DNA from 2 places in the Variovorax sp. P1_H2 genome. Region 2 is predicted to be linked to the other one. Evidence: riboswitches for the same ligand, from Rfam matches in the RefSeq annotation. Region 2 holds a riboswitch; the other holds the start of a gene.

Region 1 (6,781 bases), on a different contig from region 2:
GGCCTGGCGATGGCGATCGCCTGCTTCATGCTGGTGGTCGCCTCCTCGCTCGGCGTGTTCCAGATCGTCACCCGCTTCGTCCTCGAACAACCGGCCGAATGGTCCGAGATCCTGATCCGCATCAGCCTGATCTGGATGGTCTTCATGGGCATCCCGACCGCCTTCCGCCAGGGCGCGATGGTCAGCGTCGACGTGCTCTACCGCTGGAGCCCGCCCAAGGTCCGCCGGGTGCTCGACTGGGTCGTATGCCTGGCCGCGCTGACCCTGATCGCAGTCATCATCTGGTGGGGCTGGGACTACGCGCAGCGCGGCAGCGTGCAGTCGATGGCCGGGCTCGAATCGGTCTCGATGTTCTGGGCCTACGCGGCGCTGCCGGTGGGCGGGTTGTTCTGCGTCATCGGCATCATCGCCAACCTGATCGACCCGCAGCGCAACGAACTGGAAACCGCTCAATGACCGCCGTGATGATCACGACCATGGTGGTGTGCTTCGCACTCACCATCTCCGTCGCCGTCTCGATCGGCCTGGCCTCGGTGCTCGGCATCCAGGCCTCCAACGCGAACATGCTGATTTCCGTCAAGGAGATGTTCAACGCGATCAACAAGTTTCCGCTCGCCGCCATTCCTTTCTTCATCCTGGCCGGCAACCTGATGGAGACCGGCGGCATCTCGCGCCGGCTGGTCGACTTCGCCAAGAGCCTGGTGGGCGGCGTGCAGGGCGGCCTGCCGATGACCTGCGTGCTGACCTGCATGATCTTCGCGGCGGTGTCGGGCTCTTCGGTGGCGACCACCTTCGCGATCGGCGCGATCCTGATCCCGGCGCTGATCAAGCACGGCTACCCGGTCGGCTACGCGGCCGCGCTGCAGGCCACCAGCGCCGAACTCGGCGTCATCATCCCGCCCTCGATCCCGATGATCCTGTACGGCGTCAGCGCCGAGGTCTCGATCGGCGAGCTGTTCATCGCCGGCTTCGGCCCGGGCATCCTGATCAGCCTGGCGCTGATGGCCTTCGTCTACGTCTATTGCAAGTTCAAGGGACTGGGCAAGAACGACGGCGACGGCCGGCTCGGCGTCGGCACCGCGACCTGGCGCGCCGGCTGGGCGCTGCTGATGCCGGTGATCATCCTGGGCGGCATCTACGGCGGCATCTTCACGCCCACCGAGGCGTCGGCGGTGGCGGTGCTCTACGCGCTGATCGTCGGCACGCTGATCTACCGCGAGATCAGGCCGGCCGAACTCTATGCGGTGCTGCGCAAGTCGGTGGTGTCCTCGTCGGTGATCATGTTCATCATCGCCAACGCCGGCCTGTTCGCCTTCCTGATCACGCGCGCCGGCGTGCCCGACGCGATCGGCCGCTGGCTGCAGGAGGTGCTGCAGTCGCCGGCAATGTTTCTGCTCGGCGTCAATGCGGCCCTGTTCGTGATCGGCATGTTCATCGAGACCAGCGCGGCGATCATCGTGCTGGCGCCGATCCTGGCGCCGGTGGCGCAGCACTTCGGCATCGATCCGGTGCACTTCGGGCTGGTCATGGTGGTGAACCTGGCGCTCGGCATGATCACGCCGCCCTTCGGCGTCAACCTGTTCGCGGCCTGCACGGTGGCACGCATCTCGCTCGACCGCATCGTGCCGTACCTCATCCCGTTCGTGCTGGTGATCCTGGCCTGCCTGATGGTGGTCACCTACGTGCCCGGCATCTCGCTCGGGTTGCGTGATCTGGTCTACGCGAAATAGCGGCTGGGCGGGCGGTTTCATCAAACCGTCACGCGGGGGCTCCATGCTGCGGCGCTCGTCTACCGATCGCCACCGCAATCCATGTTCCTCACCAAGACCGACAAAGCGCGCCTGGAGCTCCAGCCCGGCCGCCGCACGCTGGGCCAGCGCGAGCGCGCCCTGCTGCTGATGGCCGACGGCCAGCGCTCCTTGACAGATTTCGGGGCGCTGTTCGGCGGCCGCGAAGAAGCCGGCCGGGTGGCGCGCCACCTGGTGCAGGAGGGCTACCTCCGCGACCGCCCGATCGACGATGCGCCGGTCGCGGCGGACGCCTTCGACGGCAAGCCCTCGATGGCCACCACGCGCATGTTCCTGTTCGACCTCTGCGAGCGCATGTTCGTGCGCCGCGATCCGGTGCTCGCCGAACGCCTGCGCGAGGCGCTGCGGGCGGCGCGCGACCGGACCTCGATGCTGGCCACCGCCAGCACCATGCTCGACGAGATCGAGAAGATGGCGGGCGTCGCGCGCGCCGAGGCGATCCGCGAGCGCATCGACAAACTGCTCCCCGCGTCGCCGGTGCATTGAAGTCGCCGGCCGGCGGCCCGCCGATTCCCTTACACTCCAACGGTCAGGAGAGCGTCCCGCCGCGGTGGGGCCGCCGAAGGCGCAGGTCCCCCGAACCAAGGGCCCGAACGCTCAGGCAAAAGGACTGACAAGACGCCCCAATTCAGGGCGTTTCCTTGCTGGAGAGAGGCGGTTGGTCGCGAAAGTCGCGTCGCACCGCCCACCGAAGGAGCAAACCCCGATCGTGGGGCGAATCTCTCAGGTAAAGCGGACAGCAGGGGTGGCCCATGGCTTCTCGCCATGGAACAAGCACTGCCCCTTTTGGAGAACCGCCCTTGGCTGCCGCATCCGACGATCTGCTGAAGACCCCGCTCCACGGCCTGCACCTGGCGCTCGGCGCCCGCATGGTGCCCTTTGCCGGCTATTCGATGCCGGTGCAATATCCCACCGGCCTGATGGCCGAGCACAAGCACACGCGCGAGGCCGCGGGCCYGTTCGACATCTCCCACATGGGACAGCTGCGCCTGGCCGGGCCCGATGCCGCCGCCGCCTTCGAAAGCCTGATGCCGGTCGACGTCATCGGGCTGGCGCCCGGCAAGCAGCGCTACGGGCTGCTGCTGAACGAACAGGGCGGCATCCTCGACGACCTGATGTTCTTCAACGAAGGCAACGATTCACTGTTCGTGATCGTCAACGGCGCCTGCAAGCAGGCCGACATCGCCCACATCCAGGCCCGGATCGGCCAGCGCTGCCAGGTGCTGCCGATGCCCGACCACGCCCTGCTCGCGCTCCAGGGCCCGCAGGCCGCGGCCACGCTGGCCAGGTTGTCGCCCGGCGTCGAGCGCTTCGTCTTCATGACCGGCGGCGCGGTGCAGATCGGCAGCATCACGGCCTTCGTCACGCGCAGCGGCTACACCGGCGAAGACGGATTCGAGATCTCGGTCGCCGCCAAGGACGCCGAAGCGCTGGCCCGCCTGCTGCTGGCCCAGCCCGAGGTCAAGCCGATCGGCCTGGGCGCGCGCAATTCGCTGCGGCTCGAGGCCGGCCTGTGCCTCTACGGCAGCGACATCGACGAAAGCACCACGCCGGTCGAGGCCGCGCTGGGCTGGGCGATCCAGAAGGTCCGGCGCAGCGGCGGAGCGCGCGAAGGCGGCTTCCCGGGTGCGGCCCGGGTGCTGGCGCAGCTCATCGCCGCCAATGGAACGGCCGGCCATCTCGACCACGAGACACTGAAGCGCAAGCGCGTCGGCCTGGTGGCGCTGGAGCGCGTGCCGGTGCGCGACGGCACCGTGCTCGAGTCCTTCGAGGGCTTGGCCATCGGCCAGGTCACCAGCGGCCTGCTCGGCCCCAGCGTCGACCGGCCGATCGCGATGGGCTATGTCGCGCTCGCCTATGCCGAGCCCGGCACGCGGATCCAGGCCATGGTGCGCGGCAAGCCGGTGCCGATGGAAGTCAGCACGATGCCCTTCGTGCCGGCCCGCTACCACCGGGGCTGACAGTCCCTCACCCGATTTTTCCAAGCCAGCCTTTCTTCAAGGAGTTCTTCCCATGACCCTCAAGTACACCAAGGACCACGAGTGGGTGCGCCCCGAAGCCGACGCGGCGCTGGTCACCGTCGGCATCACGGTGCACGCGCAGGATGCGCTCGGCGACGTGGTCTTCGTCGACCTGCCCGAAGTCGGCAAGGGCTTCGCGCAGGGCGACGTCGCCGGTGTCGTCGAATCGGTCAAGGCCGCGGCCGACGTCTTCATGCCGGTCTCGGGCGAAATCACCGAGGTCAACGAGGCGCTGCGCGCCGACCCCTCGCTGGCCAACAGCGCGCCGATGGATGCGGGCTGGTTCTTCAAGGTGCGCATGAGCGACCCGACCCAGCTCGAGGCGCTGCTCGACGGGACCGCCTACGAGAAGTTCTCCGCCGAAAGCTGATTCCCGCACCATCACCCGAGCCCTCCATGCCGACTCCCGTGCCTTCCCACCTCTCGCTGCGCGACCTCCAGAACGCCGAGGAATTCATCGCCCGCCACATCGGCATCGAAGCCGACGACGAGCAGACCATGCTCGCTGCGGTCGGTTCGACCACACGCGCCGAACTGATCGACGGCATCGTGCCGCCGGCAATCCGCCGCAGCCGCCCGATGCGGCTGCCGGCGCCGATCACCGAGGCCGACGCGCTGGCCGAGCTGAAGGCGATCGCGGCGAAGAACAAGGTGGCCAGGAGCTTCATCGGCCAGGGCTACTACGGCACCCACACGCCCGGCGTGATCCTGCGCAACGTGCTCGAGAATCCGGCCTGGTACACCGCCTACACGCCCTACCAGGCCGAGATCTCGCAGGGCCGCATGGAGGCGCTGGTCAATTTCCAGACCATGGTCTGCGACCTCACCGGCATGGCGATCGCCAACGCCTCGATGCTCGACGAGGCCACCGCGGCCGCCGAGGCAATGACGCTGGCCCGGCGCAGCGTCAAGAGCAAGAGCAACGTGTTCCTGGTCTCGGGCGACTGCCATCCGCAGACCATCGAGGTGATCCGCACGCGCGCCGCGCCGCTGGGCATCGAGGTCAAGGTCAGCACCGCGTCCGAGACCCTGCCGCATCTGATGGCCAGCGGCGGCTTCTTCGGCGCGCTCGCACAGTACCCCGCCACCACCGGCCAGGTGCACGACCTGCGTCCGCTCGCCGGCTATGCACACCAGTGCGAAGCCGCCTTCTGCGTGGCAGCCGATCTGCTGGCCTTGACGCTGCTGGCACCGCCCGGCGAGTGGGATGCCGACATCGTCTGCGGCACCACCCAGCGCTTCGGCATGCCGATGTGCAACGGCGGCCCGCATGCGGCCTACCTGGCTTGCCGCGACGAGTTCAAGCGCTCGCTGCCCGGCCGACTGGTCGGCGTCAGCGTCGACACCCACGGCCAGCCGGCCTACCGGCTCGCGCTGCAGACGCGCGAGCAGCACATCCGGCGCGAGAAGGCCACCTCCAACATCTGCACCGCGCAGGTGCTGCCGGCGGTGGTCGCCAGCATGTACGCGGTCTACCACGGGCCCGAGGGTCTGCGCCGCATCGCGCAGCGCGTCGCCCTGCTGACGGCGGTGCTGGCCCAGGGCCTCGAACAGATGGGCCGCGAGCTGGTCAACGGCACGGCCTTCGATTCGCTCACGATCCAAACCGGCGAGGACACCCAGGCCATCCACGAACGGGCCCTGGCTGCCGGCGTCAACCTGCGCCATCGGCTGCAGCATCACCTGGGCCTCTCGCTCGACGAGACCACCACCCGGGCCGACGTCGAGATGCTGTGGAGACTGTTCGCAACGGCCGGCACGCGGGGACCCGACTTCGACGCCATCGCCGCCACGGCGCAGCTGCGCCTTCCCGAGGACCTGCGCCGCAGCAGCGCTTTCCTCACGCACCCGGTGTTCAACACCCACAAGAGCGAGACCGCGATGCTGCGCTACATCCGCAGCCTGAGCGACAAGGACCTCGCGCTCGATCGCAGCATGATCCCGCTCGGCAGCTGCACCATGAAGCTCAACGCGACCAGCGAGATGATCCCGATCACCTGGCCCGAGTTCGCGAACATCCACCCCTTCGCACCGGCCGACCAGTTGCATGGCTACGCACAGCTCGACGCCCAGCTGCGCGCCTGGCTCTGCGAAGCCACCGGCTACGCGGGCATCAGCCTGCAACCCAACGCCGGCTCGCAGGGCGAGTACGCGGGCCTGCTCGCCATCAAGGCCTTCCATGAAGCCAGGGGCGACACGCACCGCAACGTCTGCCTGATCCCCTCGTCGGCGCACGGCACCAATCCGGCCAGCGCCCAGATGGTCGGCATGAAGGTGGTGGTGACCGCCTGCGACGCCGACGGCAACGTCGACATCGACGACCTGCAGCGCGCCTGCGAGAAGCACAGCGCCACGCTCGCCGCGGTGATGATCACCTACCCCAGCACCCACGGCGTGTTCGAGACCCGCGTCAAGGAGCTCTGCGAGATCGTGCACGCGCACGGCGGCCGGGTCTACGTCGACGGCGCCAACATGAACGCGCTGGTCGGCGTGGCGGCGCCGGGCGAGTTCGGCGGCGACGTCAGCCACCTGAACCTGCACAAGACCTTCTGCATTCCGCACGGCGGCGGCGGCCCCGGCGTCGGCCCGGTGTGCGTGGTGGAAGACCTGGTGCCCTACCTGCCGGGACACGCGACCGGCGGCTTGCCGTCGAACGGCGCGGTGGGCGCGGTGTCGGCGGCGCCGCTGGGCAACGCGGCGGTGCTGCCGATCAGCTGGATGTACTGCCGGATGATGGGCGCCAAGGGGCTGCAGGCCGCGACCGAGACCGCGATCCTCAGCGCCAACTACATCAGCGCGCGGCTCAAGGACCACTACCCGACGCTGTACGCAAGCCCCAACGGCCACGTGGCACACGAGTGCATCCTCGACCTGCGCCCGTTCAAGGACGCCAGCGGCGTCAGCGCCGAGGACGTCGCCAAGCGGCTGATCGACTACGGCTTCCATGCGCCG
Region 2 (6,781 bases):
AGCTCGCGCGGCGCCAGCACCTGCGGCAGGTAGGCGAACTTGACCGGACCGAACAGGGTGGAGTGCAGCCCCATCAGGAACACGCAGCCGAGCAGCACCGCCGCGTCGGCCCGCAGGAAGCCCCAGGCGGCGATCGCCATGATCGCGATCTCCAGGTTCTTGACGAAGCGGATCATCTTCGTCTTGTCCTGCTTGTCGGTGAGTTGCCCGGCGGTGGCCGAGAACAACAGGAAGGGCAGGATGAACAGCGCGCCGATCGCCAGCCCCGCCATCGCCGGAGGCATCCAGTTCAGCTGCAGCTGGTAGGTCACCATCACCGTGAAGGCGAACTTGAACAGGTTGTCGTTGGCTGCGCCGGCGAACTGGGTCCAGAAGAAGGGCGCGAAGCGCCGCTGCCGCAGCAGCGTGAACTGGTTGGCGTGCGACGGCCCCTCGGGCTGGCTGGCGGATGCGGCTTCGGTGGTGGGTGTCGTCATTCGGGGGGGGGGCGGCGGACGGGGGCTTGGTCAGTTGAGGACAGAGCAAAAACTGCTGCGCAGTTTCTTGGTCTGTCCCGCAAGGTCTTAGTCAGTTGAGGACAGAGCAAAAACTGCTGCGCAGTTTCTTGATCTGTCCCGCAAGGTCTCAGGCGGTCAGGGGGGCGGCGTGCGAATTGTGCCGCAGCGTCTGCCGCCCCATCGTCTGCAAGGCGTGGAGCACCGGGAGCGCCGCCAGGGCCGCCGTCAGGTGCTTGAGGCTGTGGCCCGACAGCAGCTGGTGCGTCGCGGCGTAGATCGCGGGGTCGGCCAGCTCGAACAGCTGGGCCAGCGCGTAGAAGAACAGCAGCCCGCCGAGCTTGAGGCCGATGGCGCCGGCCACCGGGCGAACCAGCGCCAGCGCGAGCACCAGCGCCATGCCGCCGAACTGCAGCACCGCCCAGGGCCATGCGTTGCCGGTGCCATGGCAGACGGCCGCGGCCAGCAGCCCGCCGGCCAGCGTGAACCAGGCGGCCGTCCAGCCGGCGCGGGCGCTGACCCGCTCGCAGACCGCAAAGCCGACCAGCCCCGCGAAGGCCACCGCCATGCCGGCCCGATCCGCCGCCAGCCGCAGGTCGTCGGGCTGCAGGTGGTAGAAGGCCGACCCGAGCGCCGTGAGAACCAGGCCGGCGAAGAACATCCAGGCGCAGTCGAGCGCATTGACAGGCGCCGGCGCGACGGCCTGGGGCAGCGGTGCGGCGTCCTGCAGCTGGTCATGGGCGCGGTCCAGCCAGTGCAGGCAGCGCAGGCCCCAGAGGCCCAGCACGGCGAAAGGCAGGTTGCTCAACACGTTCACGGCGTTCGGCAGCGCGCGCCAGGACCGGCCATCGGCAAAGGCGGCCGCGCCCGGTGCCGGAACCGTGGGACCGAGTACCGCCGCGCCGACGAGCAGCACGGCCAGCGCCAGCAGGGCGTGTTCGCGGCGGGAGAGGGACGGCAGGGACATGGCAGGCTCCGATGGGTGCTCGAGGAGGTGGAATCTAGGTTGTCAACCCCTCGGACGGCATCGAGAATCGATACGGAGCACTTTTTCACCACCCCGGGTATCAATCCGCAATACTCCCTTCCGCCATGAGTACCACCGTCGACCTGGTCAATGCCCTCAAGAACGAACTCAAATCCGCCCGCATGACCTATGCCGACCTGGCCAAGTCGCTGGACATGGCCGAGTCCAGCGTCAAGCGGATGCTGGCCAAGGGCGACATGCCGCTGACCCGGGTCGACGCCATCTGCCGGGCCCTCAAGATCGACTTCGCCGAGCTGGCGCGCCGGGTGGCGGACGCGCAGCCCCTGCTCAAGGAGCTCACGCTCGAGCAGGAGAAGGCGGTGGTCAAGGACAAGAAGCTGCTGCTGCTGGCGATCTGCGTGCTGAGCCAGTGGACGCTGGAGCAGATCGTCGGCGCCTACCGGATCACCGAGGCCGAGTGCATCGGCTACCTGGCCCAACTGGACCGGATCGGCATCATCGAGCTGCGGCCGCTGAACCGCTACCGACTCAAGCTCGCCAAGACCTTCCGCTGGCGCCCGCACGGGCCGGTGATGGATTTCTTCCGCGAGAACGTGGTGCTCGACTACTACCGCGGCGGCTTCGACGGGCCGGCCGAGGGCCTGCTGCTGGTGCACGGATCGATCAGCAAGTCGCTGGCACCGGCCTTCCTCGACCGGCTGCAGCGGGTGGCCCAGGACTTTGCGCAGCAGCACCAGACCGACCAGAAACTGACCCCCAAGGAGCGCGAGGGCTACACCTTGCTGCTGGGCATGCGCAACTGGGAGTTCGAGCTGTTCACCCGCCTGCGCCGGGCCTGAAAAACACGGAAACCGGTTTCCTCTATAAAATCCGCCCAGCAGAAAAGCGGACGCTTCCGTCCCACCGATGGCGCAATCTCCCATGAACGCTCAGGTGAACCGCCCAAACCGCGGTTCAGGCACTGCCTCATTCGATCAATCGCCGACTGGAGAGCCACCACGCCAAGTGGTGCACCGAAGGAGCAAGCCCGCTGCCAGTGGCCGCGTGGTGAAACTCTCAGGTAACAGAGACAGGGGGAGCGGCAGTCTGAACCCCGGGTCTTGCCGCTTTTACAGTAAGCGCTAACGCCCGCCGTTCATGCCCTCCCAAAAGGATTCGGACATGCGCGTGGTTGTATTTGGCGCGGGCTTGCTCGGCGTGACCTCGGCCTACTATCTTCAACAGCTCGGACACGAAGTGACCGTGGTCGACCGGCATGCGACGCCGGCGGCCAAGGCACGCGGCCTGGCGACCGCAGCGCCGGCCGCAGCGGCATCGCCCCGGCGCGGCAGGAAGCTGTCCAGGCTGTGCAGCGGCATCCGTCGCGGCCTCTCCAGGCTGATGGACCGGGCCGTCGGCACGCCGGCCAAGCGCGATCCCCTCGACCATCTCGTGCGACTGGCGGCGTACAGCCGCAAGAGCGCGCGCGCCCTGCGCGACGAAGCCGGAGTGCCCCAGGGCTCGCGCTCGGCCGGCCTGATGAACATCTACACCGATCCCGAGGCCTTCCGGGTCCGGACGGCCGGCGCCACGCACTGGTCCAGCCTCGGCTGCGAGGAACGGCTGCTGTCGGCCGACGAAGCCATCGTCCTGGAACCGGCGCTGAAGGCGATGGGCGGCAAGCTGGCCGGAGCGACCCACGCGCAGGAAGACCCGGCGCGCGATCCGGCGCAGTTCGCCGCCAGCCTGGTGTTCCTGTGCCGCGCCGCCGGCGTGCGCTTCATGACGCGGCACACCGTGGTGTCGCTCAAGGAACGCAACGGCCGGATCGACCATGTCGAGCTGCTCGATGCCGCCGGCGAGCCGACCACTTTGCGCGCACAGGCCTACGTGCTGGCGCTGGGTGCGTCGAGCGTGCCGCACGCCGAAGACCTGGGCATCGACATGCCGCTGCGCTTCGTGCGCGAATACATCGTCACGATGCCGATCCTGAACCCTTCGCTGGCGCCGCGCATGCCCTTGCGCGACCGCCAGGGCAAGCTGCGCATCACGCGCATCGAAACGCCGGCCGGCGACCAGTTGCAGGTCCGGGCCGTCGTGCGGGCCGGGCTCGACGAAGAGGCCGAGCCCGACTCGGACCGCTTCCGGGCGATCGTGCGCCGCACCGAGATGCTGCTGCCCGGCGTCGCCGACGCCGCGCGGGCCAGTTTCGATACCGCCATGCACGCGGCCAGCACCAACCGGCTGCCGATGATCGGCAAGACCCGCCTCCCCAACCTGTTCCTGAACACCGCGCCCGGCGCTCGAACCTGGATCCATGCCTGCGGCGCGGGCAAGTCGATCGCGCGGATCGTCAGCGGACTTCGGCCCGAACTCGACTTCGCCTTCCGGCGCCCTTAGCCGCTACAATCCGCCCACTGCAGGAGAGCGGGCCCAGGGGCCCCACCGAAGGCGCAAACTCCCATAAACGCTCAGGTCGGCCCACGCGATGGGCTCGTACTGCAGTTCACTGTCAAAGCCGTCTGGAGAGCCATCACGCCGCGCGTGGTGCACCGAAGGAGCAAACCCGCTGCGGGCGCAGCGGGTGAATCTCTCAGGTACCGAGGACAGGGGGAGCGGCAACTTGGACGCACGGTCCGGTTGCTTTCGTTTCGACAGCATGCCGTCTCCGTTGCGTTCGAGCGCTGCAACCATCAAGGGTTCTCGATATGCGCGTGATCGTTCTTGGCGCCGGCCTGCTCGGCGTGACTTCGGCTTACTACCTCCAGCAACTCGGCCACGATGTGACCYTGATCGACCGCCAGGCCACGCCGGCGGCGGAAACCAGCTTTGCCAACGGCGGCCAGATCTCGGTCAGCCATGCCGAGCCCTGGGCCAACCCGGGGGCGCCGCTCAAGGTGCTGCAATGGCTCGGCAAGGAAGATGCGCCCTTGCTGTTCCGCATCCGCGCCGACATGCGCCAGTGGCTCTGGGGCCTTTCGTTCCTGCGCGAATGCACGCCGGCGCGCACCCGCCACAACATCGAGCAGATCGTGCGCCTGGGCACCTACAGCCGCGACACGCTGCAGCAGCTGCGGCGCGACACCGGGATCGACTACGACCAGCGCACGCAGGGCATCCTGCACTTCTACACGACGCAGAAGGAGTTCGACGCCGCGCTGGAGCCCGCCGAGCAGATGCGCGCGCTCGGCTGCGACCGGCGGGTGATCTCGGCCGACGAGGCCGTGAGGCTCGAGCCCGCGCTGTCGCACATCCGGCCGCAGCTGGCCGGCGCGACCTACACGGCCGAGGATGAATCGGGCGATGCCAACCGCTTCGCGCGCGGGCTGGCCGGGCTGGCCGAGGCAGCCGGCGTGCGCTTCCTCATGAGCCATACCGTGACCGCGCTGCGCGCAGCCGGCGGCCGCCTCGACCACGTCGAGGCGACCGACGACGAAGGCCGCTTCCAGCGCATCCGCGGCGACGCCTACGTGCTGGCGATGGGCTCGCTGAGCCCCCTCCTGGCCGCGCCGCTGGGCATCCGGCTGCCGATCTATCCGGCCAAGGGCTACTCGGTGACGATGCCGGTCCGGGACGCCTCCAAGGCGCACCAGGTCTCGCTGACCGACGACGAGTTCAAGCTGGTGTTCTCGCGCTACACCTCGGCCGCGGGCGACCGCCTGCGCATTGCCGGCACCGCCGAGCTCAACGGCTACGACCGCGACCTGAACCCCGTGCGCTGCGAGGCGATCGTGCGGCGCGTGGAGGAACTGTTCCCGGGCGCCGGCGACGCCTCCGCGGCCCAGTTCTGGACCGGGCTGCGCCCGGTGACGCCGAGCAACGTGCCGCTGATCGGGGCGTCCAGGCTTCCCAACCTGTTCCTCAACACCGGCCACGGCACGCTGGGCTGGACCCACGCCTGCGGCTCCGGCAAGTCGATCGCGCGGATCGTCAGCGGGCTGGCGCCGGAGGTCGATTTCGCCTTCACCGGTGCCCGCTCAGGGCTGTCCCCGACCCTGCAGCCGGCCTAAGCTCTCAGGCCGGCGCCGGGCCGCCCCAAGGCGGCCTGCGGCCCCCTCGGGGGGCAGCGACCCACACGCAGTGGGGGAGCGTGGGGGCCTTCAGTCATCGCCCGTGAAGACGGTCAGCACGCCGGTATAGCCGTAGAGGTGGTTGCGGGCGATCTCGCCGGCGGCGAAGAAGCCGACCAGCGGGACGTCGCCGAGCGCATGGCGCACGATCTGGAGCTCGGCGCCGGGGGCCCCGAAGTGCGGCCCGCCGCGGCCCGAGCAGCTGACGTAGATCGCGCCCGCGATGCGGCGCGCCGGATGCGGCGCGGCCTCGGCCTCGCCGGCCGCGATCTCGCGCGCGGTCGCCAGCGTCTGCTCCTGGGGCTCCAGTTCCTCGCGGATCTCGGCGCAGACGCGCATCAGGTCGGCACGCGCGGCCTGCACATTGCGGCGGCAGAAGCTCATGCGCATGCCGGCCGCTGCCACATCCGCGATCGCCACGCCGCGACGCGTCGGGTCGAGACCGATGATGTGGCGCACCCTCACGTCGGCACCCAGATCGCCGGTGCGCCGGACGCCGTCGCTGCCGGCCTCGGCCAGGCCGACCAGCGTGGCGCGCACGGCATCGATCGCCTGCTCGGGCGCATCGAGCGACACCCGCAGGTCGGCCAGCAGCACGTCGAGCGCGGGCTCGCCGTCGAGCTCGAGCAGCAGGTTGCCGTCGGCCTCGGTGATCTCGCGTTCGCGCGACACCGGCTGGCAGCCCTGGGTCACGCGCGAGACCAGCCGCACGCCTTCGCCGAACACCACGCCCGACAGGCCGCCCGAGAACACGCCGCCAACCGCGCCATGGCCGCGGATGTTGCCGTTGCCGCCGATCGCGAACTGCAGCGAGCCGACCCGGCCCGACGACAGGCCGCCGAACAGGTAGCCGGTGTCGGTGCGCTCCGCCATCTCGGCGATCAGTTCGCCGAGCTCGGGCGTGCGCGGGTCGGCGTGCACCAGGGCGGTATGGGCCGCGAAGCCGCTCATTTCCGAGCTGGCGAGCGGCGCTACGCCGGAAAACACGCGGTACTGGTCGCTCGGCAACTCGCACAGCATCACGCTGAGCGCTGGCTCATCGAAATACTCGGCGTTGTTGGCGGCCACGCCGACACCCACGGTGCCGGTCCAGTCGGTGATCTCGGGCAGTTCGGCCCCCAGGTGATCGAGGATCTCCTGGGCGTCTTCCCCGTAGTGATCGGTGATGTAGAGCAGGCCCAGCGTCGGCGAACGCGCGTAGTCGGGCAGCGCCATCTGCGCCCGCAACTGGGCCAGCACCAACCCCGCCG

The links. Region 2 has a riboswitch for glycine ahead of AC1D2E_RS13205 (FAD-dependent oxidoreductase). Riboswitches for the same ligand answer to the same signal wherever they lie in the genome.
Region 1: linked by a shared signal. The riboswitch ahead of gcvT (glycine cleavage system aminomethyltransferase GcvT) and the one ahead of AC1D2E_RS13205 (FAD-dependent oxidoreductase) in region 2 are both predicted to bind glycine.

The regions. Positions count from the first base shown of each region.
Region 1 is NZ_JBFUCJ010000022.1:17,498-24,278, reverse strand. It holds gene AC1D2E_RS10505 (TRAP transporter small permease) at 1-456, shown strand, start outside; gene AC1D2E_RS10500 (TRAP transporter large permease) at 453-1,730, shown strand; gene AC1D2E_RS10495 (hypothetical protein) at 1,812-2,294, shown strand; glycine riboswitch at 2,329-2,427, shown strand; glycine riboswitch at 2,443-2,558, shown strand; gene gcvT (glycine cleavage system aminomethyltransferase GcvT) at 2,609-3,769, shown strand; gene gcvH (glycine cleavage system protein GcvH) at 3,822-4,199, shown strand; gene gcvP (aminomethyl-transferring glycine dehydrogenase) at 4,226-6,781, shown strand, end outside.
Region 2 is NZ_JBFUCJ010000030.1:54,345-61,125, forward strand. It holds gene AC1D2E_RS13190 (MFS transporter) at 1-476, opposite strand, end outside; gene AC1D2E_RS13195 (hypothetical protein) at 625-1,461, opposite strand; gene AC1D2E_RS13200 (helix-turn-helix domain-containing protein) at 1,587-2,321, shown strand; glycine riboswitch at 2,458-2,565, shown strand; gene AC1D2E_RS13205 (FAD-dependent oxidoreductase) at 2,620-3,861, shown strand; glycine riboswitch at 3,872-3,973, shown strand; glycine riboswitch at 3,974-4,081, shown strand; gene AC1D2E_RS13210 (D-amino acid dehydrogenase) at 4,170-5,471, shown strand; gene AC1D2E_RS13215 (FIST signal transduction protein) at 5,562-6,781, opposite strand, start outside.